Regions from separate parts of the Streptomyces sp. NPDC093600 genome, predicted to be linked through region 1. Evidence: riboswitches for the same ligand, from Rfam matches in the RefSeq annotation. Region 1 holds a riboswitch; each other region holds the start of a gene.

The links. Region 1 has a riboswitch for cobalamin ahead of ACIRB4_RS18180 (energy-coupling factor ABC transporter permease). Riboswitches for the same ligand answer to the same signal wherever they lie in the genome.
Positions count from the first base shown of each region.
Region 2: it holds a riboswitch for cobalamin, as region 1 does, so the genes downstream of both, cobN (cobaltochelatase subunit CobN) here and ACIRB4_RS18180 (energy-coupling factor ABC transporter permease) in region 1, are expected to answer to the same signal.
Region 3: it holds a riboswitch for cobalamin, as region 1 does, so the genes downstream of both, ACIRB4_RS04655 (ribonucleoside-diphosphate reductase subunit alpha) here and ACIRB4_RS18180 (energy-coupling factor ABC transporter permease) in region 1, are expected to answer to the same signal.

Region 1 is NZ_JBIWIU010000006.1:342,651-352,737, forward strand. Features, by position in the region: gene ACIRB4_RS18160 (FAD-dependent oxidoreductase) at 1-1,169, opposite strand, end outside; gene ACIRB4_RS18165 (ATP-binding cassette domain-containing protein) at 1,289-2,137, opposite strand; gene cbiQ (cobalt ECF transporter T component CbiQ) at 2,134-2,883, opposite strand; gene ACIRB4_RS18175 (energy-coupling factor ABC transporter substrate-binding protein) at 2,890-3,249, opposite strand; gene ACIRB4_RS18180 (energy-coupling factor ABC transporter permease) at 3,255-3,956, opposite strand; cobalamin riboswitch at 3,985-4,193, opposite strand; gene ACIRB4_RS18185 (PTS-dependent dihydroxyacetone kinase phosphotransferase subunit DhaM) at 4,268-4,672, opposite strand; gene dhaL (dihydroxyacetone kinase subunit DhaL) at 4,669-5,307, opposite strand; gene dhaK (dihydroxyacetone kinase subunit DhaK) at 5,316-6,308, opposite strand; gene ACIRB4_RS18200 (aminotransferase class V-fold PLP-dependent enzyme) at 6,760-7,914, shown strand; gene ACIRB4_RS18205 (snapalysin family zinc-dependent metalloprotease) at 8,047-8,637, shown strand; gene ACIRB4_RS18210 (endo-1,4-beta-xylanase) at 8,705-10,087, opposite strand, start outside.
Region 2 is NZ_JBIWIU010000009.1:5,205-15,291, reverse strand. Features, by position in the region: gene ACIRB4_RS21800 (D-2-hydroxyacid dehydrogenase family protein) at 1-74, shown strand, start outside; gene ACIRB4_RS21795 (nucleoside hydrolase) at 196-1,164, shown strand; gene ACIRB4_RS21790 (DoxX family protein) at 1,216-1,437, shown strand; gene abc-f (ribosomal protection-like ABC-F family protein) at 1,566-3,161, shown strand; gene cobN (cobaltochelatase subunit CobN) at 3,259-6,885, opposite strand; cobalamin riboswitch at 6,924-7,057, opposite strand; gene ACIRB4_RS21775 (cobalamin biosynthesis protein CobG) at 7,127-8,434, shown strand; gene ACIRB4_RS21770 (precorrin-8X methylmutase) at 8,449-9,084, shown strand; gene ACIRB4_RS21765 (precorrin-2 C(20)-methyltransferase) at 9,081-10,087, shown strand, end outside.
Region 3 is NZ_JBIWIU010000001.1:946,463-956,549, reverse strand. Features, by position in the region: gene ACIRB4_RS04675 (extracellular solute-binding protein) at 1-357, opposite strand, end outside; gene ACIRB4_RS04670 (GntR family transcriptional regulator) at 645-1,409, shown strand; gene ACIRB4_RS04665 (carbon starvation CstA family protein) at 1,610-3,847, shown strand; gene ACIRB4_RS04660 (YbdD/YjiX family protein) at 3,844-4,065, shown strand; cobalamin riboswitch at 4,238-4,378, shown strand; gene ACIRB4_RS04655 (ribonucleoside-diphosphate reductase subunit alpha) at 4,511-6,859, shown strand; gene ACIRB4_RS04650 (ribonucleotide-diphosphate reductase subunit beta) at 6,859-7,869, shown strand; partial or broken gene ACIRB4_RS04645 (UTRA domain-containing protein) at 7,926-8,304, opposite strand; gene def (peptide deformylase) at 8,517-9,146, opposite strand; gene ACIRB4_RS04635 (hypothetical protein) at 9,207-10,087, opposite strand, start outside.

The sequences.
Region 1 (10,087 bases):
CCGGCGGGGCCGGCGCCGACGACGGCGATTCGCTTGGCCCGGCGGGTGGGGGAGAGGACCAGTTCGGTCTCGTGGCACGCGCGCGGGTTCACCAGGCAGGAAGTGATCTTCAGGCTGAAGGTGTGGTCCAGGCATGCCTGGTTGCAGCCGATGCAGGTGTTGATCGTGTCGGCGCGGTCCGCGGCGGCCTTGGCGACGAAGTCGGGGTCGGCCAGGAACGGCCGGGCCATGGAGACGATGTCCGCGCGGCCCTCGGCGAGGATCTGCTCGGCGACCTCGGGGGTGTTGATGCGGTTGCTGGTGACCAGCGGCACGGAGACCGCGCCCATCAGCTTCTTGGTGACCCAGGTGTAGGCGCCGCGCGGCACGGAGGTGGCGATGGTCGGGATACGGGCCTCGTGCCAGCCGATGCCCGTGTTGATGATGGTGGCGCCGGCCGCCTCGATCTCCTTGGCGAGCGCGACGACCTCGTCGAGCGTCGAGCCGCCGGGGACCAGGTCGAGCATCGAGAGCCGGTAGATGAGGATGAACTCCTCGCCGACGCGCTCGCGGATGCGGCGCACGATCTCCAGCGGGAAGCGGACCCGGTTCTCGTAGCTGCCGCCCCAGCGGTCGGTGCGCTGGTTGGTGGCGGCGGCGATGAACTCGTTGATCAGATAGCCCTCGGAGCCCATCACCTCGACGCCGTCGTACCCGGCGGCCTTGGCGAGTTCCGCGCAGCGGGCGTAGTCCTCGATGGTCTGCTCGACCTCGGCGTCGGTGAGCTCGTTCGGTACGAAGGGGCTGATCGGCGCCTGGATGGGGCTGGGCGCGACGAGGGCGGGGTGGTAGGCGTACCGGCCGAAGTGCAGGATCTGCATCGCGATCCGGCCGCCCGCCTCGTGCACGGCGTCGGTGATGAGCCGGTGCTCGGCGACCTCCTCGTCCGTGCTGAGCTTGGCCCCGCCGTCCCAGGGGCGACCGACGTCGTTCGGCGCGATACCGCCGGTCACGATGAGGCCGACACCGCCTCGGGCGCGCTCGGCGTAGAAGGCGGCCATCCGCGCGAAGCCGTTCTCGGCCTCCTCGAGACCGACGTGCATGGAGCCCATGAGCACCCGGTTGGGCAGGGTGGTGAACCCGAGGTCGAGCGGGCTCAGCAGGTGCGGGTACGGGGTGATCGGGTCCATGGGGGCGTCTCCTCGCGCGGGGTCGTCACGCTCTGTTGTAGACGACCGGAGGCGCGTTGTGCAACAAGTTGCATAACGGTGGAGGGGTGATCTGCGCTACGTCCACCACCGCGAGTCGTCTACGGGCCGCCCGGCACGCCCGACCACGCGGCCAGCTCCTCCGCCGTGCGGGGGCCCTTCTCGCCCTCCGGGAGGAGGCCGTGGGCGTGCAGCAGGCGGGTCACCGCCATCCCCCACGGCTGCCGGAGCCGCGCCGCCGCGAGCAGGGCGTCGTCCGCGAGGAGATCGGTGATCGGGCCCGTCCGCAATCCCTCCGGTGACAGCACCGCCGCCTCGTCGGCCCAGCGCAGGGCCAGATCGACGTCGTGCGTCGCCATCACCACCGTCGTGCCCGACTCCCGCAGCCGCGCGAGCACCTCAAGGAGACGCTCCTGCCCGTGGGGATCCAGCCCGGCCGTCGGCTCGTCCATGATGAGCACCCGCGGCCGCATCGCCACGGCGCCCGCGATCGCCGCACGCTTGCGCTGCCCGTACGACAGCAGATGCGTCGGCCGGTCCTCCAGCGCCACGATGTCCAGCGCCTCCAGCGCCTCGCGCACCCGGAGCCGTACCTCCTCCTCCGGCAGGCCGAGGTTCATCGGCCCGAACGACACGTCCTGGCCGACCGACGCCGCGAACAGCTGGTCGTCCGGGTCCTGCACGACCAGCTGCACGGTCGTCCGCAACCGCGTCAGACCCTTCCGGTCGTACGACACCTCCTCGCCGTCCAGCCGGAGCGCGCCGCTGCCGCAGCGCAGGCCCCCGCTCAGCAGCCGCAGCAGGGTCGTCTTGCCGCTGCCGTTCCTTCCGAGCACCGCGAGCGCCCGCCCCTCCGGCACGGCGAAGTCGATCCCGTCGAGGACGGGAGGCCCGTCCTCGTAGGCGAAGCCCGCCCTCACCAGTTCCACGACAGGGGAACGAAGACTCACGGCAGGGACCTTTCCAGTACGAGAGTGAGAGCGACGAGGCCGGCCAGCAGCCCGGCCGTCGCCGCCAGGAACCGCCGCGAGACGGCCGCGCCGGGCACGAGGACCCGGAGGGTGCCGTCGTACCCCCGCCCCGCCAGCCCCGACTGCAACCGCTGCGCCCGGTCGAAGGCGCGTACGAACGCCGTCGCGCCGAGCCCGGCGAGCGAGCGCCAGGTGGCCGCCCGCGTCGTCAGCCCCAGCCGGGCGGCCTGGGCCTGCCGGATCCTGGCCATGGAGTCGAGCAGCAGGAAGCTGATCCGGTACATCACGAGCGCGACGTCCACGACCGGCGCCGGCACCCCCGCCCGTACGAGCCGGGGCAGCACGTCCGAGACGGGTGTGGTGAACGCGAACAGCAGCACGCCCAGCGACGCGGCCGATGTGCGCAGCAGCAGCTCACCCGCGTGCAGCGGTCCTTCCGGCGCCAGGGCGACGAAGCCGCGCGCCCCTCCCACCTCGAACAGCAGCGGCACCGCGCCCGTCACGCAGAAGCCCAGCGGGATCCGGAACGCCCGCCACAGCTGACGTCCGGGCACTCCGGCGGGACCGAGCAGCACCGCGAGGGTGGCCGTCGCCACCAGGACGGCGCCCGGCCACGGCGGCAGACAGACCGCGCACAGCGTCAGGCCGAAGCCCAGAGCGGCCTTCTCGCACGGGTGACGGCGGCGCCAGCGACTGCTGTGCGCCGCCGCGTCGATCGGCAGCATCGCGACCTACTCGTCGCCCGGGGCCCGCGCCCCCATCGCCGCCCGCGTCCCCTGCGACGCCGCCGCGCGCTCCTCGCCCTGTCGACGTCCGCGCCGCAGACCGAAGTAGTACGCGAGGACACCGGCGCCGATGGCCGCCTGCAGCGCGAACAGCGCCGACTCGACCTCGCCGGACGGAGGCTCGTACAGCGGGCTGAACCACGGCTCGTAGTCGGGCCGGATCTCCGTGATCGCGGCCTCCGCCTCGGCGTCGGCCCCCGCGAACGGCTCATCCTTGTGGTCGCCGAGCCCCAGGATCAGCGGCAGCACCGCCAGCGCGGCGACGGCGAGCAGCAGCAGGGCGTTGATCTTCGTGTTCCTGCTCATCGGGCTCATCGGGCCACCGCCTCCGTGGTCTCGCTCTTCCTGGCGCCGGGAAGCAGCACCCCGAGCCGGGTCAGATCGCCCTTGCTCGACTGCGTCAGCAGACGCATCACGAGCACCGTGAGCAGGCCCTCGCTCACCGCGAGCGGCAGCTGCGTGACGGCGAAGATCCCGCCGAACTTCGCCAGCGCGCCGAGCACACCGCTGGCGGGGTCGGGGAACGCGACCGCCAGCTGCACGCTGGTGACGCAGTACGTGGACAGGTCGGCGACGAACGCGCCGAAGAACACGCTCACCATCAGCGGCACGTCGAACCGGCGCAGCAGCCGGTACGCCCCGTACCCGGCCCACGGACCGACGACCGCCATCGAGAAGACGTTGGCGCCGAGGGTGGTGAGCCCGCCGTGCGCCAGGAGCAGCGCCTGGAAGAGCAGCGTGATCGTGCCCAGGACCGCCATCACGGGCGGCCGGAACAGGATCGCGCCGAGGCCCGTTCCCGTGGGGTGCGAGCAACTGCCCGTCACCGACGGAATCTTGAGCGCGGACAGGACGAAGGTGAAAGCGCCGGAAGCGCCCAGCAGCAGAGTGGATTCGGGATGGGCCTTGACCTCACGGGTCAGGGCACGGACCCCGTGGACGACGAACGGCGCGGACGCGACGCCCCAGGCGGCCGCGTGCACAGGGGGCAGATACCCCTCGGCGATATGCATGGTTGGGAGACCCTCTCCAGCACCTCGTGGATGGACAACGCACCTTGGCCGGTCTCCTGGCTGACGGTCATGCCGCCCGGACTCCGCCTTCCCACACCGCGACGGTCTCCCGCGGCGGTGCAGTGGCTCCCCTGAGGGTTCTCCCCAAGGGGGTGGAGCCGGACCTCCCGATCACAGTGGCGAGGGCCGCACCGGTACTGCACCGGTTTCCCGTACACCAAGGCCCTGCGACACTAGTGCGTTGACCAGCTACATCACAACACGGTCGCCTCCCGGTACGGCCCGTGACGGGTGCTACGCCGCCCGCCCGCTCACGCCTTCCGGTACGTGTACGCCTCCGAGGCCGCGGCCTCCACGGCGTCCAGGTCCCCGCCCGCCGACGCCGTGACGAGGGCGGCGATCGCGCCCTCGACGAAGGGCGCGTCCACGAGCCGCGATCCCTCGGGCAGCTCGTCACCCTCGGCGAGCAGCGCCTTGACGGTCAGCACGGCGCTGCCCAGATCGACGAGGAGGGCCACACCGGCGCCCCGGTCGACCGCCTTCGCCGCCTCGGCGATCAGCTCGGAGCTGGTGCCGAGGCCGCCGTCCGGGGTGCCTCCGGCGGGCATGATCGGTGCGGTGGGGCCGCCGCCCGAGAGGCCCTGGGCGAGTTCTGCCACGGCCGCGGCGACGGCGGCGCTGTGCGAGACGAGAACGATGCCGACCTGCCCGCTCATCCGGCCACCTCCGCGAGGGCGGCGATCAGCAGCGCGGACGAGGTGGCCCCGGGGTCCTGGTGCCCGATCGACCGTTCGCCCAGGTAGCTGGCGCGGCCCTTGCGGGCCCGGAGCGGTACGGTCGCCAGCGCGCCCTCCTCGGCCGCCGTCCGGGCGGCCGCGAAGGACTCGCGCAGCGCCTCGGCCGCCGGGACGAGGGCGTCCAGCATCGTCTTGTCGCCGACCTGGGCCCCGCCGAGCTGGGCGACGGCGGCGACCCCGGCGGCCAGCGCGTCGGCGAACGTCTCGCGGGTCACGGTCCCGGCGTCGCCGAGCGCCTTGCCGGTGCGGCGCAGGAGCGTCCCGTACAGCGGCCCCGAGGCACCCCCGACGGTGGAGATCAACTGCCGTCCGGCCGTGGTGAGTACGGCCCCCGGGGTGGCGGGCGGCTCCTTCTCCAGGACGTCCGTCACGGCGGCGAACCCGCGCTTCAGATTGGAGCCGTGGTCGGCGTCGCCGATCGCCGAGTCGAGCTCGGTGAGACGGTCGGCCTCACGGTCGACGGCGGAAGCGGCGACGCTCAGCCAGCGCTGGAAGAACGCGGCATCGAACCGGCCCGGCTCGTTTCCCTCGATCACTTCGGTCACTTCGCTCACTCTCCTTCTCACCGGCCCCAGCGGAGGGCAGGCGTCTGCACGGGCGCGTCCCACAGGCGTAGCAGTTCCTCGTCGGCCTCGCAGAGCGTGACCGAACAGCCGGCCATGTCGAGGGAGGTCACATAGTTCCCGACCAGGGTGCGGGCGACCGGAGTCCCGCGCTCGTGCAGCACCCGCTGCACCTCGGCGTTGAACCCGTACAGTTCGAGCAGCGGGGTGGCGCCCATGCCGTTCACCAGCGCCAGGACCGGGCCGGACGGCCGCAGGTCGTCCAGTACGGCATCGACGGCGAAGTCCGCGATCTCCCGCGAGGTCATCATCGCGCGCCGCTCGCGCCCCGGCTCGCCGTGGATCCCGATCCCCAACTCCAGCTCGCCCTCGGGGAGGTCGAAGGTGGGGCTGCCCTTGGCGGGCGTGCTGCAGGCGCTCAGCGCGACGCCGAAGGACCGCGACCGCTCGTTCACCCGCCGGGCGATCGCCTCCACCCGCTCCAGCGGGGCGCCCTCCTCGGCGGCGGCCCCCGCGATCTTCTCCACGAAGAGCGTGGCCCCCGTCCCGCGCCGCCCGGCGGTGTAGAGGCTGTCGGTCACGGCCACGTCGTCGTCGACCAGGACCTTGGCGACCTGGACGCCCTCGTCCTCGGCGAGCTCGGCCGCCATCTCGAAGTTGAGCACGTCCCCGGTGTAGTTCTTGACGACGAAGAGCACACCGGCCCCGCTGTCCACCGCGGCGGCGGCCCGCACCATCTGATCGGGCACGGGTGACGTGAACACCTCGCCGGGACAGGCCGCGGCGAGCATCCCCGGCCCCACGAACCCCCCGTGCAACGGCTCGTGCCCGGACCCGCCCCCGGACACCAGCGCCACCTTCCCGGCGACGGGCGCGTCCCGCCGCAGCACGACACGGTTCTCGACGTCCACGGTGAGTTCGGGGTGCGCGGCGGCCATCCCGCGCAGCGCGTCGGCGACGACGGTCTCCGGGACGTTGATCAGCATTCTCATCGGTACCTCCTGGTAGGGCTGACAGGTAGGTGTCCGACCTGGGTCACCAGGCCAGGTGCGGTGTGCGCGCTCGCCGGTCTCGGCGGACCGCGTGTCGGCAGTATCGACCTTGCGGCGGCGAAGGTCGCGCTGGTCGGCACATCTCGGCCGTCAGCGCCACCGCGCATCTCGGGACCTACGGCTGTACGCCACCTCCACCGGGGCCGTTCGGGTCATGGGATGCCGGCGCCCGCGCCCGGTTTGCGTAACCTCGTCACCAGAAGGGCACCGGACAGACGTTCCGCCGTCGCTCCGCCGGTCGCGTACAAAGGGGTGCTGGATGTCGATGACGAGTCGGCGCGATCTGCTGGCGCGATCCGCGGGAGCGGTCGCGGTCACCCTCGTGCCGAGCTCCGGCGCGGCAGGCGTGAACACACCGCGGGAGCGGCCGGTCACCACGATCGACGGGCGCGTGGACTGGGACGCCTTGCGGGCGCAGTTTCGCCTGGAGCCGGGATGGGCGAATCTCGCGTTGTTCTATCTGGCCTCGCATCCGAAGGCCGTGCGTGATGCGGTGGAGCATCTGGCAGCACAGGTCGACGCCGATCCTCTCTCGGTGCCCGCGGGCCTTGCGCTGCCCGATGGCCCCACCGGCTGGCTCCGGGTACGCCAGACGCTCGCGGCGTATCTGGGAGGCCGGGCCGACGATGTCGCGATGACGGCGAGCACGAGCATCGGGCTGGGCGTCTTCTACAACGGCGTCGTGACCCGTCCGGGGCAGGAGTTCCTGCTGACCGAGCACGACCACGTCTCCCATCGCGTCGCCGCCCGACTGGCCGCCGACAAGCATGGCTGCACGGTACGGCTGGGCTCGTGGTTCGCCGATCCGGCCACCGCGACGGCGGAGGGCATCGCGGCGGCGGTCGGCGAGGCGATCCGCCCGAACACCCGAGTCGTCGGAATCACTTGGGTGCAGTCGAGCACGGGGCTCCGGATGCCGGTGCGTGCGGTGGCCGAGGTGGTGCGCCGGGCCAATGAAGGCCGCAGCCCCGCCGACCGCTGCCTGCTGGTCGTCGACGGCGTGCACGGGCTGGCCGTGATCGACGAGGACGCCGCCGGCCTGGGCGCGGACGCGGTGATCGCCGGGACGCACAAATGGCTGTTCGGTCCCAGGGGAACGGGTCTGGTCTGGGTGGCGCCGGACGTCCTCGACCAGCTGCGGCCCACGTTCGTCAGCTTCATCGGAGGCGGTGGAGCAGCGCCCTTGTCGCCCGGGGGTTTCCTGGCGTTCGAGCATGCCTTCGCCCTGCCGGTGGCGGTGGCTCTGCATGAGCAGCTGGGCCGCGCACGCGTCGCCGCCCGCATCACCCAGCTGTCGACGCGGGTGAAACAAGGACTGAGCCGCATTCCCGGCATCACCGTGCACACCCCTGCCGACTCGGAGCTCTCCGCGGGCATCACCTGTTTCAGCGTGGCCGGACACACCCATCAGCAGGTCGTCGACCACGCCGCCACCCGCCGCGTACGGCTGTCCACCTCGACCTACACCCGGATCGGTACCGCCGTCGTCAACACCCCGGCCGAGATCGACACCGCACTGAACAGTCTGGACGAACTCACCCGGTGAAGCTTTCACCACGACCTTGCCCATAAGGGCTTCACGAGATTCACGAAGGAAAAAAATGACAGGTGCATGGCGGGTGGGGGTGCGGGGGCATAACGACAGGGATCCGAGCCCCCCACGAGTGAAGGAGCAGCAATGCCGCTCTGTACATGGCTGAAAGCGGGCACCTTAGCCGCAGCGGTCGTCCTGTCCACGGCGACGGGCGCGAACGCCGCCCCCGCCCCCGCCCCCGCGTCGCTGCCGTCGACGGCGGGCGCGTCTGCGGTGGTGACACTTCGTTACGACGACAGCCGGGCCGCCGGTTGGGAGTCCGCCATCGCCGCAGGCGTCGCCTCATGGAACGCCAACGTCGACAACGTGAGGCTGGTCGAGGCCGCGCCGGGCACCCGCGCCGAGATCGTGATCGTGGCCACCACCGGCTGGCCCCAGGCCACTCTCGGCCCCGTCCGTCCGGGCAGGCAGGTGCGCGTCGAGCTCGGCAGCCAGGCGGTGGCCCAGGGCTACGACAAGACCCGCATCGCCGCCCACGAACTCGGCCACAGCCTGGGCCTCCCCGACACCAAGCCCGGCCCGTGCTCGCAGCTGATGTCGGGATCGAGCGCCGGTACGGCCTGCAGGAACGCGGTCCCCAACGCGACCGAGCAGGCCCGGGTGGAGTCCGCCTACGCCAACGGCGCCGCCGCGAGCATCCCCGCCGACGGCCGGATCCTCGTGGACGCCCCGTAACCCAGCGCCTTGAGGGCAGGGCGCCCGACCGTCTTCCACGGTCGGGCGCCCATCCTGTCGCGACAGGTCAGGTGCGGGTCCAGCGCTGGTTGCCGCCGTTCGAGCAGGAGTAGAGCTGGATCAGGGTGCCGTTGGCGGTGCCGTGGGCGACGGCGTCGAGGCAGAGGCCGGACTGGACGCCGACGATGGATCCGTCGGAATCGAGGCGCCACTTCTGGTTGTCGCCACCCCAGCAGCTGTAGATCTGGACCTTGGCGCCGTTGCCGGTGCCGGCGGCGTCCAGGCACTTGTCGCCGTAGACCCTGAGCTCGCCTCCGGCGGTGTAGGCCCACTGCTGGTTGGTGCGGTTGTTGCAGTCCCACAGGTGGACCTGGGTGCCGTCGGTGGTGCCGGCGCCGGGCACGTCCAGGCAGCGGCCCGAACCGACGCCCTTGATCTGTCCCGAACCGGGCGAGGGGGCGGGGGAGGCGGCGTTGAGCGCGTTGAGGACGGCGGTGTAGGCGGGCTTCTTGCCGCCGTCGCCGTTGAACAGCAGCGGCGCGTGCTCCGGCCGCCAGGAGTCGGTGTCGCGCACACCCCAGACGGTGATGCCGAGGCAGCGCGGGACGGCCAGGCAGTCGTTGGTCACGTCGGCGTAGGTCGTGGCCGAGGCGCCCTGGATGTCGAGTTCGGTGATGGCCACATCGACGCCGAGAGCGGCGAAACTCCGCAGAGTCGTGCGGAAGTTGCTGTGGTAGGGGCTGCCGCTGTTGAAGTGGGACTGGAAGCCGACGCAGTCGATCGGCACGCCGCGCTGCTTGAAGTCGCGGACCATGGCGTACATGGCCTGCGTCTTGGCCCAGGTCCAGTTCTCCACGTTGTAGTCGTTGTAGCAGAGCTTGGCGGCCGGGTCGGCGGCGCGCGCGGTGCGGAAGGCGACCTCGATCCAGTCGTTGCCGGTGCGCTGCAGGTTGGAGTCGCGCCGGGCTCCCGAGGTGCCGTCGGCGAAGGCCTCGTTCACGACGTCCCACTGGGCGATCCTGCCCTTGTAGTGGGCCATCACGCCGTTGATGTGGTCGATCATCGCCTGGCGCAGCGCGCTGCCGCTGAGGCTCTGCATCCAGGCGGGCTGCTGGGAGTGCCAGGCCAGGGTGTGGCCGCGCACCTGCTTGCCGTTCCGCACCGCCCAGTTGTGGACGCGGTCACCGGCGGTGAAGTCGAACTGGCCACGCTGGGGTTCGGTGGCGTCGATCTTCATCTCGTTCTCGGCCGTCACGGAGTTGAACTCGCGGGCCGCGATCGCCGTGTACGCCGAGTCGTTGAGCCTGCCCGAGGCGATGGCGGTGCCGAAGTAGCGACCGCTCTGCGCCGCCGCGGCGCCGAGTGTGCTCTCGGCGGCGTGTGCGGTCGGTGCCGGCACGAGCGGGGCGACCGACCCGAGGACGCCGAGGACCAGGGCCGATAACAGAGC
Region 2 (10,087 bases), on a different contig from region 1:
CGCGGTTCCACGGCGGCGCGGTCGAGGACATCGAGGCGTACCTGGCGGGAGAGCCGATCCGGCTGCTGGGTTGAGACGGGGGCCGGAGTCGTCGGGGGGCCGAGAGCGACGAAGCCGGACCGACACGAGTGACAGCCGGCACCGATCACCGCCGCGGCGAGTGACGGCCGGGCGGTCGTGTGGGACGGTGGAGACATGGCCGTACCCGTGATCCTCGACTGCGATCCCGGTCACGACGACGCCTTCAACATCCTGCTGGCCGCCGCCCATCCGGCCGTCGACCTGCTGGCCATCACCACCGTGGCGGGCAATCAGACGGTCGAGAAGACCACGCTCAACGCCCGCCGCGTCTGCGCCGTCGCGGGGATCGAGGGCGTGCCGATCGCGGCCGGCCGCAGTCGGCCGCTGCACGGCGCGCCGCTGGTCGGCGAGAACATCCACGGCGGTTCGGGGCTCGACGGGCCCGGCTTCGGCGAGGGCGAGCCCGACGTGCCGCAGGATCAGCGCGACGCCCTCACCCTCATCCGGGACACCCTGCTCGCCCACCCCGCTCCGGTGACCCTGGTGCCGACGGGGCCGCTGACGAACGTCGCGACGTTCCTCCTCGCGCATCCGGAACTCACCCATCGCATCGAGCGGATCGTGCTGATGGGCGGCTCGACCGGGCGCGGGAACACCACCCCCGCCGCGGAGTTCAACATCCTCTGCGACCCGGAGGCGGCGGACATCGTCTTCAGCAGCGGGCGGCCGGTGACGATGTTCGGCCTGAACGCCACCCACCAGGTCCGCGCGACACCCGATGTCGTCTCCCGCATCGCAGCACTCGGTACGCCGCTCTCCCGGCTCTGCGTCCGGCTGCTGACCTACTTCACCACCGCCTACCGCGAGGTGTACGGCCTCGACGCCCCGCCGCTGCACGATCCGCTGACCGTGGCGCACCTGATCGACCCGTCGGTGGTCAGTCTCGTGCGGGCGGCGGTGACGGTCGAACTGGCGGGGACGTACACGCGGGGCGCGACGGTCGTGGACCTCGACGGGGTGACGGGCCGCCCGGCCAACGCGGAGGTGGGGATGGAGGTCGACGTCCCGGCGTTCTGGGACCTGATCGTCGAGGCGGTGCGGGTGCTCGGCGCTCGTACGGACCGGACACCCTCCGCCTCCTAGCGGCCCGCCCGCGCGGCGCTCGTACGGACCGGACACCCTGGGAACCACTCCATGTTCGTTGCCCATGCCGTGGTCGCGGTGATCCTCGCTCTCGCGATCTCCGCCTCCGCCTTCCTGTCCTTCACACGCAATCCCCAGGCCGTCGAGAGCATGGCCAAGGTGGGGGTCCCGGAGTCATGGCTGCCGTGGCTCGGTACGGCTAAGGCGGCAGGCGCCGTCGGCCTGCTCGCCGGGCTCGTGGTGGCACCCCTGGGTGTCGCGGCGGCGAGCTAGCCTCCGCCTGAAACCAACGAGACGAAACGTCTTGCGGTGATGCGCGGCAAGGGGCTAGGGTCATGAAAAGCGAAACGAGACGTCTCGTCTCGACTGCCTTCGCTGATCCGATCACCGAGATACGAAGGATGTCGCCCTTGTTCCGTGCCCAACTCACCGACGTCACCAAGCGGTACGACGACCGGCTCGTTCTCGACCGGGTGTCCCTCAGCGTCCGTCCCGGCGAGCGCGTCGGCGTCGTCGGCGACAACGGCTCCGGAAAGACCACGCTCCTGCGGCTCCTCGCCGGCCTGGAGCCGCCCGACAACGGCACCGTCTCCGTCGACTCCCCCGGCGGTCTCGGATACCTCGCCCAGACCCTGGACCTGCCCGGCACCGCGCGCGTCGGCGACGCGATCGATCTCGCACTCGCCGACGTACGAGAGCTGGAGCGGCGGATACGGGCCGCCGAGGCGACCCTGCGGGACACGCGGGACCTCGCCGGGTACGCCGAACTGCTCGCCGCGTTCGAGGCGCGCGGTGGGCAGGACGCCGACCGGCGGGTCGAGACCACGCTGCGGCGGCTCGGCGAACGCGCCCCGCTCGACCGCGGCCGGCTTCTCGGCACGCTCTCCGGCGGACAGCGGTCCCGGATCGCGCTCGCCGCGACGCTCGCCGCGGATCCCGAACTGCTGCTGCTCGACGAACCCACCAACGACCTCGACGACGAGGCCGTCGCCTGGCTGGAGGAGCGGCTGCGCACCCATCGGGGGACGGTCGTCGCCGTCACCCACGACCGGGTCTTCCTCGACCGGGTCACCACGACAGTCCTGGAGGTGGACCATGAACGGCGGACCGTACGCAGGTACGGCAACGGCTACGCGGGCTATCTGACCGGGCGGGCCGCCGAACGGGCCCGGTGGCAGCGGGAGCACGACGAGTGGCGCGCCGAACTCGCCCGGTACTCCGCGCTCGCGGACACGAACATCGACCGCTTCTCCGCGATCCCGCGCAAGGCGCCGGCCGCCTTCAGCGGGGCCGGGGCGTTCCGGGCCCGGTCACGGGCGCACGGCGCGATGAGCCGTATCCGAGCGGCGCGGGAGCGGCTCCAGCGGCTCACCGAGCACCCGGTCGCGGCGCCCCCGGACCCACTGTGCTTCACGGCACGCGTGGAGGGCACGGCAGGGCCGGTCGTCCTGACCGACGTACGGGTGGAAGGGCGGCTGCGCCTTGACTCGCTGCGGCTGGACGCAGGCGGGCGACTCCTGGTCACCGGGCCGAACGGCGCGGGGAAGACCACGCTGCTCAAGCTCCTCGCCGGCGAACTCACGCCTGACGAGGGGACGGTGGCCGCGCCGCCCCGGGTCGGGATGCTCCGGCAGGACACGGCCCTGCCGGGCGACCCGCGCTCGGTGGCGGAGGCCTTCGGGCCGGGGCGGGAGGAGGAACTCCTGTCGCTTGGCCTGTTCGCCGAGCAGGACCTGGCGACGCCGGTACGGGCCCTCTCGGCGGGCCAGCGCCGCAAGCTGGAACTGGCCCGTCTGGTCACCCGACCCGCGGACCTGCTCCTCCTCGACGAACCGACGAACCACCTGGCCCCCGCGCTGGTGGAGGAAGTGGAGGCAGCCCTCGCCGGCTACCCCGGCACCCTGGTGATCGTCACCCACGACCGCCGCATCCGGAACGGCTTCCGGGGCCGCCGCCTGGAACTGGCCCCGTGGGCCACCGCACGGTACCCGGCGTGAACGGAGGCCGCGCGAAGGGGGCGCACGGCCCTCTCCCGGTCCGCACAGACGCGCGGCGGACCGGGGAGCGTCACCAGCGGCCCCCATGGACGGCGGTTCAGCCCTTGTCGGCCTCGCCGTCGTCCGCGCCGCCCTCCAGGTCGCCCTCGGTCTGGAGGAAGACCTCTCGCAGGGCCGCCAGGGTCTGCGGGTCCGGCTTCTCCCACATGCCGCGGGACTCGGCCTCCAGCAGACGCTCGGCGATGCCGTGCAGCGCCCAGGGGTTGGCCTCCTGGAGGAAGGCGCGGTTCTCCGGGTCCAGGACGTAGGCCTCCGTCAGCTTGTCGTACATCCAGTCGGCGACCACGCCGGTCGTGGCGTCGTAGCCGAAAAGGTAGTCGACCGTCGCCGCGAGCTCGAACGCGCCCTTGTAGCCGTGGCGGCGCATCGCCTCGATCCACTTCGGGTTGACCACGCGGGCCCGGAAGACACGGGAGGTCTCCTCGACCAGGGTGCGCGTACGGACGGTCTCGGGACGGGTCGAGTCACCGATGTACGCCTCGGGGGCCGTGCCCTTCAGCGCGCGGACGGTCGCCACCATCCCGCCGTGGTACTGGAAGTAGTCGTCGGAGTCGGCGATGTCGTGCTCGCGCGTGTCGGTGTTCTTCGCCGCCACGGCGATCCGCTTGTACGCCGTCTCCATCTCCGCCCGGGCCGGTCGGCCTTCGAGACCGCGGCCGTAGGCGTATCCGCCCCACACGGTGTAGACCTCGGCCAGGTCCGCGTCCGTGCGCCAGTCGCGCGAGTCGATCAGCTGGAGGATCCCGGCGCCGTACGTGCCCGGCCGCGAGCCGAAGATGCGGGTCGTGGCACGCCGCTCGTCGCCGTGCTCGGCCAGATCGGCCTGCGCGTGGGCCCGTACGAAGTTGGCGTCGGCCGGCTCGTCGAGCGAGGCCGCGAGCCGTACCGCGTCGTCGAGAAGCCCGATGACGTGCGGGAACGCGTCACGGAAGAACCCCGAGATGCGCAGGGTGACGTCGATGCGCGGGCGGCCCAGCTCCTCCAGCGGCACCGGCTCCAGGCCGTTGACCCGGCGCGAGGCGTCGTCCCACAGCGGGCGGACACCCAGCAGGGCCAGCGCCTCCGCCACGTCGTCGCCCGCCGTGCGCATCGCGCTCGTCCCCCACAGGGAGAGCCCGACGGAGGTCGGCCATTCGCCGTTGTCGGTGCGGTAGCGCTCCAGCAGGGAGTCGGCGAGCGCCTGGCCGGTCTCCCAGGCGAGGCGGGAGGGCACGGCCTTGGGGTCGACCGAGTAGAAGTTGCGGCCGGTCGGCAGCACGTTGACCAGGCCGCGCAGCGGCGAGCCCGAGGGGCCCGCCGGTACGAAGCCGCCGTTCAGCGCGTGGACGGCGTGGGTGAGTTCGTCGGTCGTGCCGGCGAGCCGCGGCACCACCTGCTCGCACGCGAAGCGCAGGACGGCCACGACCTCGGGGCCGTACGCGTCGGCGACCGCCGGGACGGCGTCCACGGACCAGCCCGCGGCCTCCATCGCCTCGATCAGCTCGCGCGCCTTCGCCTCCGCCTCGTCGGCCGTCCGCAGCGTCGCCGCCGACTCGTCCAGGCCCAGGGCCTCGCGGAGGCCCGGCAGCGCCTGCGTGCCGCCCCAGATCTGCCGGGCGCGCAGGATCGACAGGACGAGGTTGACCCGCGCCTCGCCCTCCGGCGCCCCGCCGAGCACATGCAGACCGTCCCTGATCTGCGCGTCCTTGACCTCGCAGAGCCAGCCGTCGACATGCAGCAGGAAGTCGTCGAAGCCGTCGTCGTCGGGCCGGTCCTCCAGCCCCAGGTCGTGGTCGAGCTTGGCGGCCTGGATCAGCGTCCAGATCTGGGCGCGGATCGCCGGCAGCTTCGACGGGTCCATGGAGGAGATCTGCGCGTACTCGTCGAGGAGCTGCTCCAGGCGCGCGATGTCGCCGTAGGAGTCGGCGCGGGCCATCGGCGGCACCAGGTGGTCGACGAGCGTCGCGTGGACGCGCCGCTTGGCCTGGGTGCCCTCGCCCGGGTCGTTGACCAGGAACGGGTAGACGAGCGGCAGATCGCCGAGCGCCGCGTCCGGGCCGCAGGCGGCGGACAGACCGGCGTTCTTGCCGGGCAGCCACTCCAGATTGCCGTGCTTGCCGAGGTGGACCATGGCGTCCGCGCCGAACCCGCCGTCGGCCTGGGAGGCCGCGATCCAGCGGTAGGCGGCCAGATAGTGGTGGGACGGCGGGAGATCGGGGTCGTGGTAGATCGCGATCGGGTTCTCGCCGAAGCCGCGCGGCGGCTGGATGAGGATCAGCAGGTTCCCGCGGCGCAGCGCCGCGAGGACGATGTCGCCCTCGGGATTGCGGGAGCGGTCCAGGAACATCTCGCCGGGCGGCGGCCCCCAGTGCTCCTCGACCTGCTCGCGGAGCTCCTGCGGCAGCGTCGCGTACCAGCGCTTGTAGTCGGCGGCCGGGATGCGGACGGGGTTGCGGGCCAGCTGCTCCTCGGTGAGCCAGTCCTGGTCGTGGCCGCCGGCCTCGATGAGCGCGTAGATCAGCTCGTCGCCGTCGCCGGAGACCAGGCCGGGGATCTCGTCCTCGGGTCCGAAGTCGTAGCCCTCCTCACGCAGCCGGCGCAGCAGCGCCACGGCGGAGGCGGGGGTGTCGAGACCGACTGCGTTGCCGATCCGGGAGTGCTTCGTCGGGTACGCGGAGAGGACCAGGGCCAGGCGCTTCTCGGCGTTCGGGATGTGCCGCAGGCGGGCGTGGCGGACGGCGATCCCGGCGACGCGGGCCGCGCGCTCGGCGTCGGCGACATAGGCCGGGAGCCCGTCCTCGTCGATCTCCTTGAAGGAGAACGGCACGGTGATGAGCCGGCCGTCGAACTCGGGGACGGCGACCTGGCTGGCGGCGTCGAGCGGGGAGAGACCCTCGTCGTTCTCCTCCCAGGCCGTACGCGAACCGGTGAGGCAGAGCGCCTGCAGGATCGGTACGTCGAGCGCGGCGAGCGCGCCCGCGTCCCAGGCCTCCTCGTCGCCGCCGGCCTGGGCCTCGGCGGGCTTGGTGCCGCCGGCGGCGAGGACGGTGGTGACGATCGCGTCGACGCCGCGCAGCCGCGCGAGCAGTTCGGGTTCGGGGGCGCGCAGGGAGGCCACGTACAGCGGCAGGGCCTGGGCTCCGGCGTCCTCGACGGCGTCGCAGAGGGTGCCGATGAAGGCGGTGTTCCCGCTCATGTGGTGGGCGCGGTAGTAGAGCACCGCGACGGTCGGGCCGTCGGTCCTCCGGGGGGTGCGCTCCAGCGGGCCCCAGGTGGGGGCGGCGGCCGGGGCCTCGAAGCCGTGGCCGGTGAGCAGCACGGTGTCGGCGAGGAACCGGGCGAGCTGCTCCAGGTTGCCGGGGCCGCCGTGGGCGAGATAGGCGTGCGCCTCGGTGGCGACGCCGATCGGGACCGTGGAGGTCTCCATGAGCTGGGCGTCGGGCGCCTGTTCGCCGGAGAGCACGACCAGCGGCTTCCCGGCGGCGCGCAGCGTCTGCAGCCCGTCCTCCCAGGCCCGCAGGCCGCCGAGGAGGCGTACGACGACGAGGTCCGAGCCGTCCAGGAGACCGGGAAGGTCGTCGGGGGCGAGGCGCGAGGGGTTGGCGAACCGGTACGCCACCGGGCCGCCGGCCGCGCGGGCGCTGAGCAGGTCGGTGTCGGAGTGCGACAGCAACAGAATTCGCATGCGAGCGCAGGCCTTCCTCGGGGTTGTCCGCGCCCCGGGTGGTCGTGTGGACGGCGGGAGTTCCTGACTCACCGGGACGCTGGTGCGACCTGGCTCACAGTGGCGGGACCGCGCCGGATTCTCACCGGGCTTCCTCCCCGGGGCCCTGGGACCCCATGCCGTTCTGCATAGTAGATCCTGCCCCCGCCAGGCCGGGGGGTTGGCCGGATCACACCCGGTGGGCACGCGGATTCACGTGGGTATGCTCGCCGCCATGCCGCCCACCCCACCCACCACGCCCAACCCGGGCGAACCCGTCATACGGGACCGTGGCGACGCCTGCCCCGGGGCGCTCCGGCTGCACCCCGCCGACGACGGCCGCCTGGCCCGACTCCGCCTGCCCGCAGGCTTGCTGACGGCTCGCCAGGTGGAGGTCCTGGCCACCGTGGCGGAGGTCCTTGGCGACGGCCGGGTCAGTGTCACCTCCCGGGGAAACGTGGAGCTGCGGGGCCTCGCGGAGGGCTGCGGCGCGCAGCTGGCGGAGCTGCTGGCACCGGCCGGCCTCCTGCCGTCCCCGACCCATGAACGCGTCCGGAACGTGGTGGCCTCACCGGCCGCGGGACTGGACGGACTCAGCGGCGGTGACGTGCAGTTGTGGGCGCGCCAGCTGGACGCGCTGCTGTGCGCCCGGGAGGGGACGGCGGCCCTTTCCGGCCGTTTCCTCTTCGTCCTGGACGACGGCCGGGGGGACGTGGCCGGTCTCGGCGGAGATGTGACCTTGATCGCAGCAGGGCCGACGGTACGGCTCCGGGTCGGCGACCAGGTCTTCCAGCTGGGCGCCGACGACGCGCCCCGCGCCGCGCTCGCCGCCGCCGAGGCCTTCCTGGCCGCCGCCCGAGCCGCGGGGAACGGCGCCTGGCGGGTCCGTGAGCTGCCCGAGGGGCACCAGCCGGACCTGACCGGGGCGCTCGCCCGGGCCGGGATCGCGGCCGAGCCCGTACCCGCGCCGGAACTCCCGCACGGCGAACCCCCCGCGCCCGGGGTGCTCGGCGAGAGCGCCGTCTCCGTCCTGGCGCCCCTCGGCCGGCTGACGGCCGAACAGCTGCGCGCCCTGGCCGCCACCGCTGGAGAGGTGCGGCTCACCCCCTGGCGGGGCGCCGTCGTCACCGGCTTCCCGGACCGGACGGCCGCGGCGCGACGGCTGCGCGAGCTCGACGCGTACGGGCTGATCACGGACCCCGGCTCCCCCTGGGCCGGGGTCGGCGCCTGCACCGGACGCCCCGGCTGCGCCAAGTCCCTGGCCGACGTCCGCGCCGACGCGACCCCCGGCTGCGCCAAGTCCCTCGCCGACGACCGCGCCGACGCCGTACCCGGGCGCTCCGCCGGCCTCCCCGTCCACTTCTCCGGCTGCGCCCGCCGCTGCGGCCACCCCCAGGGCCCCCACGGCACCTGGGTGGACGTCGTCGCCACCGACGAGGGCGCCTATCTGGTCGACGGCGTCCCCACGCCCCGTACAAGCCTCACCGAAGCAGTCGCAACGGCCCGCACCACCGCCCGCACAACGAGATGAGCGAGAACGACACGATGTTCGCCTACGAGAAGGACGGCGCGGAGATCTACCGCCAGTCCTTTGCCACGATCCGCGCCGAGGCGGACCTCGCGGGTCTGCCCGCCGATGTCGCCCAGGTCGCGGTACGGATGATCCACGCCTGCGGCATGACCGACCTCGTACGCGATATCGCCTACTCGCCGCAGGTCGTCTCCCGCGCCCGCGCCGCCCTGCGCGCCGGCGCCCCGATCCTCTGCGACGCGCAGATGGTCGCCAGCGGGGTGACCCGTAAGCGGCTGCCCGCCGACAACGAGGTGATCTGCACCCTCTCGAACCCCTCCGTGCCCGCGCTCGCCGCCGAGCTCGGCACCACCCGCAGCGCCGCCGCCCTCGAACTCTGGCGCGACCGCCTCGAAGGCTCCGTCGTCGCCATCGGCAACGCCCCCACCGCGCTCTTCCACCTCCTGGAGATGATCGCCGAGGGCGCCGGGAAGCCCGCCGCCGTCCTCGGCATACCGGTCGGCTTCATCGGCGCCGCCGAGTCCAAGGACGCCCTCGCCGCCCAGGAGCTGGGCCTCGAGTACCTCGTCGTACGGGGCCGGCGCGGCGGCAGCGCGATGACGGCCGCCGCGATCAACGCGATCGCTCACGAAGCGGAGATCCAGGCATGACCGTGGTGACCGGAAAGCTGTACGGCGTGGGCCTCGGGCCCGGCGACCCGAACCTGATGACGGTGGCGGCCGTGAAGGCCATCGCCGCCGCCGACGTGATCGCGTACCACTCGGCCCGGCACGGCCGGTCCATCGCCCGGTCCATCGCGGCGGAGCACATTCGCGAGGACCACATCGAGGAGCGGCTGATGTACCCGCTCACGGTGGAGACGACCGACCACCCCGGCGGCTACCGCGGCGCGCTCGACGACTTCTACGAGGAGGCGGCGGCGCGGCTCGCCGCCCACCTGGACGCGGGCCGCACGGTCGCCGTCCTCGCCGAGGGCGACCCGCTCTTCTACGGCTCGTACCAGCACATGCACAAGCGTCTGGCACACCGCTACGAGACGACCGTCATCCCCGGTGTCACCTCCGTCAGCGCGGCCGCCGCGCGGCTCGGCGAGCCGCTGTGCGAGGCCGAGGAGGTCCTGACGATCATCCCCGGCACGCTGCCGGAGGACGAGCTGACGGCCCGGCTCGCGGGCACGGACTCGGCGGTCGTGATGAAGCTGGGCCGGACCTTCCCGGCCGTGCGGCGCGCCCTGGAGCGGGCGGGCCGCCTGGAGGACGCGCGCTATGTGGAGCGGGCGTTCATGGCCGGGGAGCGGATCTCCGAACTCGCCGAGGTCGACCCGGAGTCCGTCCCGTACTTCTCGGTGGCCGTGCTGCCCTCCCGTATCGACGCCGTCGCCCCCGAGTCCCGGGAGCGGGGCGAGGTCGTCGTCGTCGGCACCGGACCGGCGGGCGCGCCCTGGCTGACGCCGGAGTCGCGCGGCGCCCTGGTCAACGCCGACGACCTGGTCGGCTACACCACCTACCTCGACCGGGTGCCGGCCCTGCGGCCCGGCCAGCGGCGGCACGGCTCCGACAACAAGGTGGAGTCCGAGCGCGCCGAGTTCGCCCTGGACCTGGCGCGGCGCGGCCGGCGGGTCGCGGTCGTCTCGGGCGGCGACCCGGGGGTGTT
Region 3 (10,087 bases), on a different contig from region 1:
CGACGCGTCGACCTCGGCGAAGGCGCCCTTGGCCATGTAGCTGATCATCTCGGTGTTGCCCATCTCGACAACATCCGGGGCCTTGTCCGTGGCGAGTACGGCGTCGAGCTTGGTGTTCTTGTCCGGCCAGCCGTAGTACTCGTGGTTGATCTTGATGCCCGGGTGCTTCTTCGTCACAGCGTCGTCGGCGGCCTTGACCAGCTCGGGCCAGTTGTTCTGGGCGTCGACCGTCAGCCAGACGGTGATCTCCTTGACGTCGCCCCCGGCCGAGTCCCCACCCTTGCCGGAACCGCCGCACGCCGCGATGCTGATCATCATGCCCGCGACGCCGATCGCCGCGATGAGCTTGCGCTTCACGCCACCCTCCTCAGGGATGCCTGCAACCCCTGCCCGCCGCGCGAAGACATACGCCGAGTAACGCTCGTTTGGGGCTGGGAGCTGGTCTTTAATGGTTTAGACCAGTACCGGGAGCTTGGCCTAGACCTTTAGGGGTGTCAAGGGTGTATAAGAAGGGCAGTCGCGTCCGTTATCGGACCGACACCTGAGGGAGGGCGACGACCCGTGACCGGTCCGTGCCACCATGTGAGCCGCGACAGACGGAGGAGCCGGTGACGGCAGCAGCACAGGAGTCGGGAAGGCGGAGCATGGCCACGGACCCGGGCAGCACGGAGACGGAGGGCGGTGCCGCCACCCGTACCGCGCGCGTGCCCAAGTACTACCGACTGAAGCGGCACTTGCTCGACATGACGGAGACCCTGCCGCCCGGCACGCCCGTCCCGCCGGAGCGCACCCTCGCCGCCGAGTTCGACACCTCACGCACCACCGTGCGCCAGGCCCTCCAGGAGCTGGTCGTCGAGGGCCGCCTCGAACGCATCCAGGGCAAGGGCACGTTCGTGGCCAAGCCCAAGGTCTCCCAGGCGCTGCAGCTCACCTCCTACACCGAGGACATGCGGGCCCAGGGCCTGGAGCCCACCTCGCAGCTGCTCGACATCGGTTACGTCACCGCCGACGACACCCTCGCCGGACTGCTCGACATCGCGGCGGGCGGGCGGGTGCTGCGGATCGAGCGGCTGCGCCTCGCCAGCGGCGAGCCGATGGCGATCGAGACCACGCACCTGTCCGCCAAGCGCTTCCCCGCGCTGCGCCGTTCGCTGGTGAAGTACACCTCGCTCTACACCGCGCTCGCCGAGGTGTACGACGTGCACCTCGCGGAGGCCGAGGAGACGATCGAGACCTCGCTGGCCACCCCGCGCGAGGCCGGTCTGCTCGGTACGGACGTGGGCCTGCCGATGCTGATGCTCTCCCGGCACTCGCTGGACGCCCAGGGGGAGCCCGTGGAGTGGGTGCGTTCGGTCTACCGCGGCGACCGGTACAAGTTCGTCGCACGGCTCAAGCGCCCCAACGGCTGAGACCCACCTGCCGAACACCCCCGAACGCCCCCGAAAGGCCCCGCGGAGCACCCTCCGCGGGGCCTTCGGCGTTCCCCGCCGGGCAGTTGAGCGGAAAAGCGTTGCCGTACCGATATGCGGACGGGGGGTGACGCTGCGCGAAGCCAGCGCCTAGATTTCCTGCGCATTACACGGTGATCAGTGAGGGGACGGTTGCAGCAATGCCAGAGCCGGAAGCAACACCCGATACAGGGCGAAAAGGCCTCACTCCCAAGTCCATCGCCATCTGGTCGCTCGTCGCCCTGGTGGGCGCGGCGGGCTGGGCCGTACTCGCGCTCTCCCGCGGTGAGGACGTCTCCGCCGCCTGGATGCTCGCGGCCGCGCTCGGCTCGTACGCGATCGCCTACCGCTTCTACGCCCGGTTCATCGCACGGCGCGTACTGAAGGTCGACAAGACACGGGCCACTCCCGCCGAGCGCCTCGACAACGGTGTCGACTTCCACCCGACCGACCGCAGGGTGCTCTTCGGACACCACTTCGCGGCGGTCGCCGGCGCGGGCCCGCTGGTCGGCCCGGTGCTCGCCGCGCAGATGGGCTATCTGCCGGGCACCATCTGGATCATCGTCGGCGTCATCTTCGCCGGCGCCGTCCAGGACATGGTGACGCTGTTCTTCTCCACCCGGCGCAACGGCCGGTCGCTGGGCCAGATGGCCCGTGACGAGATCGGCCCGTTCGGTGGCGCCGCCGCGCTGATCGCGGTCTTCGCCATCATGATCATCCTGCTCGCGGTGCTGGCCCTGGTCATCGTCAACGCCCTCGCCCACTCCCCGTGGGGCGTCTTCTCCATCGGCATGACGATCCCGATCGCCCTGCTGATGGGCGTCTACCTGCGCGTCCTGCGCCCGGGCCGGGTCACCGAGGTCTCGGTCATCGGCGTGGCGCTGCTGCTGCTCGCCATCGTCGCGGGCGGCTGGGTCGCCGAGTCGTCCTGGGCCGACACCTTCACCCTCGAACCGGGCACCCTGGTCATCTGGATGATCGTGTACGGCTTCCTGGCCTCCGTGCTCCCGGTCTGGATGCTGCTCGCGCCCCGCGACTACCTGTCGACCTTCATGAAGGTCGGCACCATCGTCTTCCTCGCGCTCGGCGTGGTCATCGCCCTGCCGACCATGAAGATGGACGCCGTCACGGACTTCGCGACGCGCGGCGACGGTCCCGTCTTCGCCGGCTCGATGTTCCCGTTCGTCTTCATCACCATCGCCTGCGGCGCGCTCTCCGGCTTCCACTCCCTGGTCTCCTCGGGCACCACCCCGAAGATGATCCAGAAGGAGACGCAGGTCCGGATGATCGGCTACGGGGCCATGCTCACCGAGTCGTTCGTCGCCATCATGGCGATGATCACCGCGTGCATCATCGACCCGGGTCTGTACTTCGCCATCAACTCCCCCGCCGGAGTCGTCGGCACCACGGTCCAGTCAGCCTCCGAGGCCGTCGCCAACCTGGGCTTCACCATCACCCCCGAGGCGCTGGCCCAGGCGGCCAAGGACGTCGAGGAGGCGAGCCTGCTCTCGCGTACCGGCGGCGCCCCGACCTTCGCGCTCGGCATGTCGGAGATCTTCTCCGCCGTCATCGGCGGTACCGCGATGAAGGCCTTCTGGTACCACTTCGCGATCATGTTCGAGGCTCTGTTCATCCTCACGACCGTGGACGCGGGAACCCGCGTCGGCCGGTTCATGCTCCAGGACATGCTGGGCAACGTCTACAAGCCGTTCCGCCAGGTCAGCTGGAAGCCGGGCGTCTGGTTCGCCAGCGCGGTCGTCGTCGGCGGCTGGGGCTACTTCCTCTGGGTCGGCGTGCACGACCCGCTGGGCGGTATCAACCAGCTGTTCCCGCTGTTCGGCATCGCCAACCAGCTGCTCGCCGCCGTGGCGCTGGCCGTCTGCACCACGCTGCTCATCAAGTCCGGTCGCCTGAAGTGGGCCTGGGTCACCGGCGTCCCGCTCGCCTGGGACGTCGCCGTCACCCTGACCGCGAGCTGGCAGAAGATCTTCTCCGAGGACCCGAGGGTCGGCTTCTTCGCCCAGCGGGACAAGTACCAGGCGGGCATCGACGCCGACAAGGTGCTCCCGCCCGCCAAGTCGATCGACGACATGCACACCGTCGTCACCAACTCCACCGTGGACGGCGTGCTGTCCGCGCTGTTCGCGATCCTCATCATCGTGGTGATCGCCGACGCGGGCCGGGTCTGCTTCAAGGCGATCAGGAACCCGGAGGGCGTCCGGCTCTCCGAGGCGCCGCACACCGAGTCGAAACTCGTCGCGCCCGCCGGCATGTTCCCCACGAAGGAGGAGAAGGCGGAGCTGGTGGCCGCCGGACTCGGCGCCGGAGGCGGCATGCGTAAGGAGAGCGCACCGGGCGAGCCGCGGGGTGACGTGCCGACCGGGACCGGCTCGGCATGAGCACGAGCACGGCGAACACGGTCCGCCATCTGCGGCGCGCGGTGCACGCGATCCGCTGGTACGTGCGGGAGCTGTCCGGCGAGGCCGTCTACGACCGGTACGTCGCCCACGCCAGAAGCTGCGACCCGGACGCCGAGGTGATGACCCGGCGGGAGTTCGAGCGCAGCCGCACCGACGCGCGGGAAGCCGATCCGCGCGAGGGGTTCCGCTGCTGCTGAGCCCTCACCGGCCGTCCGACGGGCCGCCGCCTTCCCCCCTCCCGGGGAGGCGGCGGCCCGCTATGTGAGGCCCCCGGCGAACTCACCGCGCGCGTCTCCCCGACGACGGACACCTCGGCTTCGGCGAGGAGCTCCGACACCCAACGCCACTACATGTGGGGGGTGCTTCGAGAAGCGCCCCCCACATGTATGCTCGTGCTCGCTGTCGCCGCAGGGGAATCCGGTGGAAATCCGGAACTGTCCCGCAACGGTGTGTTGGCGTGCTTTTGCGCTCCTTCGAGTCCGAACACCTGCCGACAGTGCGCCCGGTCCGTCCGTTCCGGGTGCCAGAGTCGTCCGGGCCTCGCGGAGTGGGCCGGTGGACACGGAGCGCGCCCGCGTACGGGTGCGCCTGCCGTCCGCCTCCCCGTCGCCGCCCCCCGGGCCGAGCGAGGGAGAGCCCCACGTGACCATCGCGCCAGCCGATCCGGCCGCGGCGATCGAGAGCGACGGACCCGGGACGCTGCTGCTCCGGACCCTGACCGACCTCACCGCCGACCTCCCCGACACCGACCCGGGCAAGGTCGCCGCCGCGGCGCTGCGCGGCCGCAACGCCGCCTCGGACGAGGCGGAGCTGCGGGAGCTGGCCACCGAGGCGGCCGCCGGTCTGATCGCCGAGGACCCGGCGTACTCCCGGCTCGCGGCCCGGCTGCTGACCCGGACCATCGCGGAGGAGGCCGCCGGGCAGGGCGCGGTGGCGTTCTCGGCGTCGGTGGCGGTGGGGCACCGGGAGGGTCTGATCGCGGACCGTACGGCCGCGTTCGTGGCCGCCCACGCGGACCGGATGGACGCGCTGATCGACCCGGCCGCCGACGACCGGTTCGGCTACTTCGGGCTGCGGACGCTGTACTCGCGCTATCTGCTCCGGCACCCGATCACCCGCAAGGTGATCGAGACGCCCCAGCACTTCATGCTGCGGGTCGCGGCCGGGCTGGCCGAGGACGATTCCGTACGGGCGCTGGACGAGGTCGCGGCGCTGTACGGGCTGATGAGCCGGCTCGACTACCTCCCCTCCTCCCCCACGCTGTTCAACTCCGGCACCCGCCACCCGCAGATGTCGTCGTGCTATCTGCTCGACTCGCCGCTGGACGAGCTGGACTCCATCTACGACCGCTACCACCAGGTCGCCCGGCTCTCCAAGCACGCCGGCGGCATCGGTCTTTCGTACTCCCGCATCCGCGCCCGCGGTTCGCTGATCCGCGGCACCAACGGGCACTCCAACGGCATCGTGCCGTTCCTGAAGACCCTGGACGCCTCCGTCGCCGCCGTGAACCAGGGCGGGCGCCGCAAGGGCGCGGCCGCCGTCTACCTGGAGACCTGGCACGCGGACATCGAGGAGTTCCTGGAGCTGCGCGACAACACCGGTGAGGACCAGCGGCGTACGCACAACCTCAACCTGGCGCACTGGATCCCCGACGAGTTCATGCGCCGGGTGAACGCCGACGCCGAGTGGTCGCTGTTCTCCCCCGCCGACGTGCCCGAGCTGGTCGACCTGTGGGGCGACGAGTTCGACGCCGCCTACCGCGCCGCCGAGTCCAGGGGCCTGGCCCGCAAGACCATGCCGGCCCGCGACCTGTACGGCCGGATGATGCGCACGCTGGCCCAGACCGGCAACGGCTGGATGACCTTCAAGGACGCCTCGAACCGGACCGCCAACCAGACGGCGGAGCCGGGCCACACGGTCCACTCCTCCAACCTCTGCACGGAGATCCTGGAGGTGACGGACGACGGCGAGACGGCCGTCTGCAACCTCGGTTCGGTCAACCTGGGCGCCTTCGTGACCGGCGGTGACATCGACTGGGAGCGGCTCGACGCGACCGTCCGTACGGCCGTCACCTTCCTCGACCGGGTCGTGGACATCAACTTCTACCCGACCGAGCAGGCCGGGCGCTCCAACGCCAAGTGGCGGCCTGTGGGCCTGGGCGCGATGGGCCTCCAGGACGTCTTCTTCCAGCTGAAGCTGCCCTTCGACTCGCCCGAGGCACGCGCCCTGTCGACGCGGATCGCCGAGCGGATCATGCTCGCCGCGTACGAGGCATCCGCCGACCTCGCCGAGCGCAACGGCCCCCTCCCGGCCTGGGAGAAGACCCGCACCGCCCGGGGCGTCCTGCACCCCGACCACTACGACGTGGAGCTGAACTGGCCCGAGCGCTGGGCCGCCCTGCGCGAGCGGATCGCGGCGGTCGGCATGCGCAACAGCCTTCTGCTCGCCATCGCGCCGACCGCGACGATCGCCTCGATCGCGGGCGTGTACGAGTGCATCGAGCCGCAGGTCTCCAACCTCTTCAAGCGCGAGACGCTCTCCGGCGAGTTCCTCCAGGTCAACTCCTACCTGGTGGACGAGCTGAAGCGGCTCGGCGTGTGGGACGCGCAGACCCGTGAGGCGCTGCGCGAGTCCAACGGCTCGGTGGCCGGCTTCACCTGGGTCCCGGCCGAGGTGCGCGAGCTGTACCGGACGGCGTGGGAGATCCCGCAGCGCGGCCTCATCGACATGGCGGCGGCCCGCACCCCGTTCCTGGACCAGTCGCAGTCCCTGAACCTGTTCCTGGAGACGCCGACGATCGGCAAGCTGTCGTCCATGTACGCGTACGCCTGGAAGCAGGGCCTGAAGACGACGTACTACCTGCGCTCCCGCCCGGCGACCCGGATCGCCCGCGCCGCCCAGGCCGCCGCCCCGATTCCCGTACAGGCGACGCCGGAAGACGCCGTCGCCTGCTCCCTCGAAAACCCCGAGTCCTGCGAGGCCTGCCAGTAATGTCCGTTGACAAGAACCTGCTCGACCCGGGCTTCGAGCTGACCCTGCGTCCGATGCGCTACCCGGACTTCTACGAGCGCTACCGGGACGCGATCAAGAACACCTGGACCGTGGAGGAGGTCGACCTCCACTCGGACGTCGCCGACCTCGCCAAGCTGACACCGGGCGAGCAGCACATGATCGGCCGGCTGGTGGCGTTCTTCGCGACCGGTGACTCGATCGTCGCCAACAACCTCGTGCTGACGCTCTACAAGCACATCAACTCCCCCGAAGCGCGGCTGTACCTCTCGCGCCAGCTGTTCGAGGAGGCCGTGCACGTCCAGTTCTACCTGACGCTGCTCGACACCTACCTGCCCGACCCGGAGGACCGCACCGCCGCGTTCGCCGCCGTCGAGAACATCCCCTCCATCCGCGAGAAGGCGCAGTTCTGCTTCCGCTGGATGGACTCGGTGGAGAAGATCGAGCGTCTGGAGACGAAGGCCGACCGCCGCCGCTTCCTGCTCAACCTGATCTGCTTCGCCGCCTGCATCGAGGGCCTGTTCTTCTACGGCGCCTTCGCGTACGTGTACTGGTTCCGCTCGCGCGGCCTGCTGCACGGCCTGGCCACCGGCACCAACTGGGTGTTCCGGGACGAGACGATGCACATGAACTTCGCCTTCGAGGTCGTGGACACCGTCCGCAAGGAGGAGCCGGACCTCTTCGACGACGCGCTCCGGCAGCAGGTCACGGACATGCTGAAGGAGGCCGTGGAGGCGGAGCTGCAGTTCGGCCGGGACCTGTGCGGCGACGGACTGCCGGGCATGAACACCGAGTCGATGCGCGAATACCTCCAGTGCGTCGCCGACCAGCGGCTCACCCGCCTCGGCTTCGCCCCGGTGTACGGCTCGGAGAACCCGTTCGCGTTCATGGAGCTCCAGGGCGTCCAGGAACTGACGAACTTCTTCGAGCGCCGCCCGTCGGCCTACCAGGTCGCGGTCGAGGGCTCGGTGGACCTGGACGAGGACTTCTGAGGCACCACTGCATGCCGGCCACGTCCCCCATCTCGTGCGACGGGGGACGTGGCCTCAGGCACTGAAATCGAGACCCGGTCGACGCTGAGCCGCGGCGGGAAGCCCAAGGCGGCCAGGAGCGTCGGGGTGCCGCCCTTGATCTTGCGTCTCTCCATGAGAGCGGTGGAGCGGGCAATACTCAAGGGGTAGTAGGACAGCACGAGTTCCGCCGGTTCGTCGTCGATGGACAGCACCTGACTGCGCAGCAGTGCCGTTTCGCCACGCCCGAGACCCAAGGCGGCAGACGTCGGCCGGAGGCTGCGCCTCGGCCACTTCCAGCAGGGTGCTGTGGGGCCGTGCGCCGAGCCGCGCGGCCTCGGTGAGCCACCGGTACGGCTTCCCGGAAGGGGCCGGGGCCATGAAGGCGGAGGGGCGTATGGTCCGCTGCCGATGCTCCCCAAGGTGGTCGTCACCCATGGCACTGGCACGGCAACGACGGGCATGAGCTGTTCCAGCTCAGCGGCGTGCCGGCGGCGCCGGCCGCGCACAGTACTCGCGCGGCTCGTGCTCGGTACGTCGTTCAACGCGCCGGACCTCTTCTGGTACGCGATCGGCGCGGCGGTCGGATGGGCCGGCCACCGCGCCGTGCGGACGCGAAGCGGCTCGCGTCAGTCGTTCGGGACGGTCTCGTAGCGCGGCGTGCCCTCGGCCATCTGCCGGAGGGCGTCCTTGCGGTCGCGCTTGGAGAGGCGGTCGATGTAGAGGTAGCCGTAGAGGTGGTCCGTCTCGTGCTGCAGGCAGCGGGCGAAGTAGCCGGTGCCGCGGACCTTGATCGGGTTGCCCTTGGCGTCCTGGCCGTGCACCTCGGCGTAGTCCGGGCGCGCCAGCGAGGCGTACGCGGTGGGGACGGAGAGGCAGCCCTCGTTGGAGTCGTCGAGGACGCGGCGGTCGGCCGGCAGGTCCTGGAGGACCGGGTTGACCACGACACCGGTGTGCCGCACACCGTCGTCGTCCGGGCAGTCGTAGACGAAGACCTTGAGGTCCACACCGATCTGGTTGGCGGCCAGGCCCACGCCCTCGGCCGCCTTCTGGCTGGCGAACATGTCGTCGATCAGCGCCGCGAGCTTGTCGTCGAACTCGGTGACGTCCTTGCACTCCTTGTGGAGCACCGGGTTGCCGACGACCGTGATCGGGCGTGCGGTGCCGCGCTCACGGTGGGCGAGCTCACGCGCCTCGCAGTCCTCCGTGTCCACGACGAACCCGTCGTTGATCTGCTCGTCCGTCTCCTGCTGCGCCATGTCGCTTCTGCGCCTTCCTCAAAACCCCAGCGATGGTCGCGTACAGCCTACGGGCAATGGTCAGCAGACCTCTTCGAGATCCCGCCACTCACGGCTGTCCGGGCTGTCCGCGACCCAGCCGTCGAGGAGCCCGCGGACCAGGCCGGCGGGGGCCGCGATACCGCACTCGCGTTCGGGAACCCACAGCTCGCCGGGTGAGCGGTGCCCGAGCGGGCCGGGGTGGCCCGGTTCGCTGTGGTCGTGCGGGTCGAGGTGCTCGCCCTCGCCCTCGGCGCTGGGCATGGTCGACTCGGAGCAGGCGCGGCAGAGCAGCCGCACCGAGGAGGACCAGTCCTCGGCGGCGAATCCGGCGTCGGCGGCGAGCTGCTCCAGGGCGTCCCGGTCGGCCTCGGTCGCGGCCTCCAGGAGGACCACCCAGGTGGGGACGGGCGAGGGCGCCCACAGCTCGATCTCGTCGAAGACGGGGTAGGAGGGCCCCGCGGTGGTGGTCCGCTCGCCGTTGGGCACGCCGTCGTGGAGGACGACCTCGCCCCAGCGCCGCCCGGACGACGGCAGCGGGATGGAGAGCACCTCGATCCGGGCCGGGTCGAGCCTGCGGCCCCACACGACCTCGGCCTCGCCCTCGGGCGAGAGCCGTACGGCCGCGCTGCCCAGCTCCATTCCGGCGGGCTCGCCCGTACCGGCGGAGGCGCCGGGCACCTTCAGTCCGTAGGCCTGCCAGGCGCGGCGCGCCAGCGGCCAGTCCTGGAGCGCGGTGGCGGCGATGCCGACGTTCCACCAGTCGGGAGCGCCGGTCTCCTTGTCGAGCAGCGCGACGGCGCGCAGCCCGGCGGCCCTGGCCTGTTCCCAGTCGTGCCGGAACTTGTGCAGCAGGGCCAGGTTGAACCAGGACTCCGAGAGCCAGGGCTCCAGGTCCGCCGCGCGCGTCAGCAGCGCGCCCG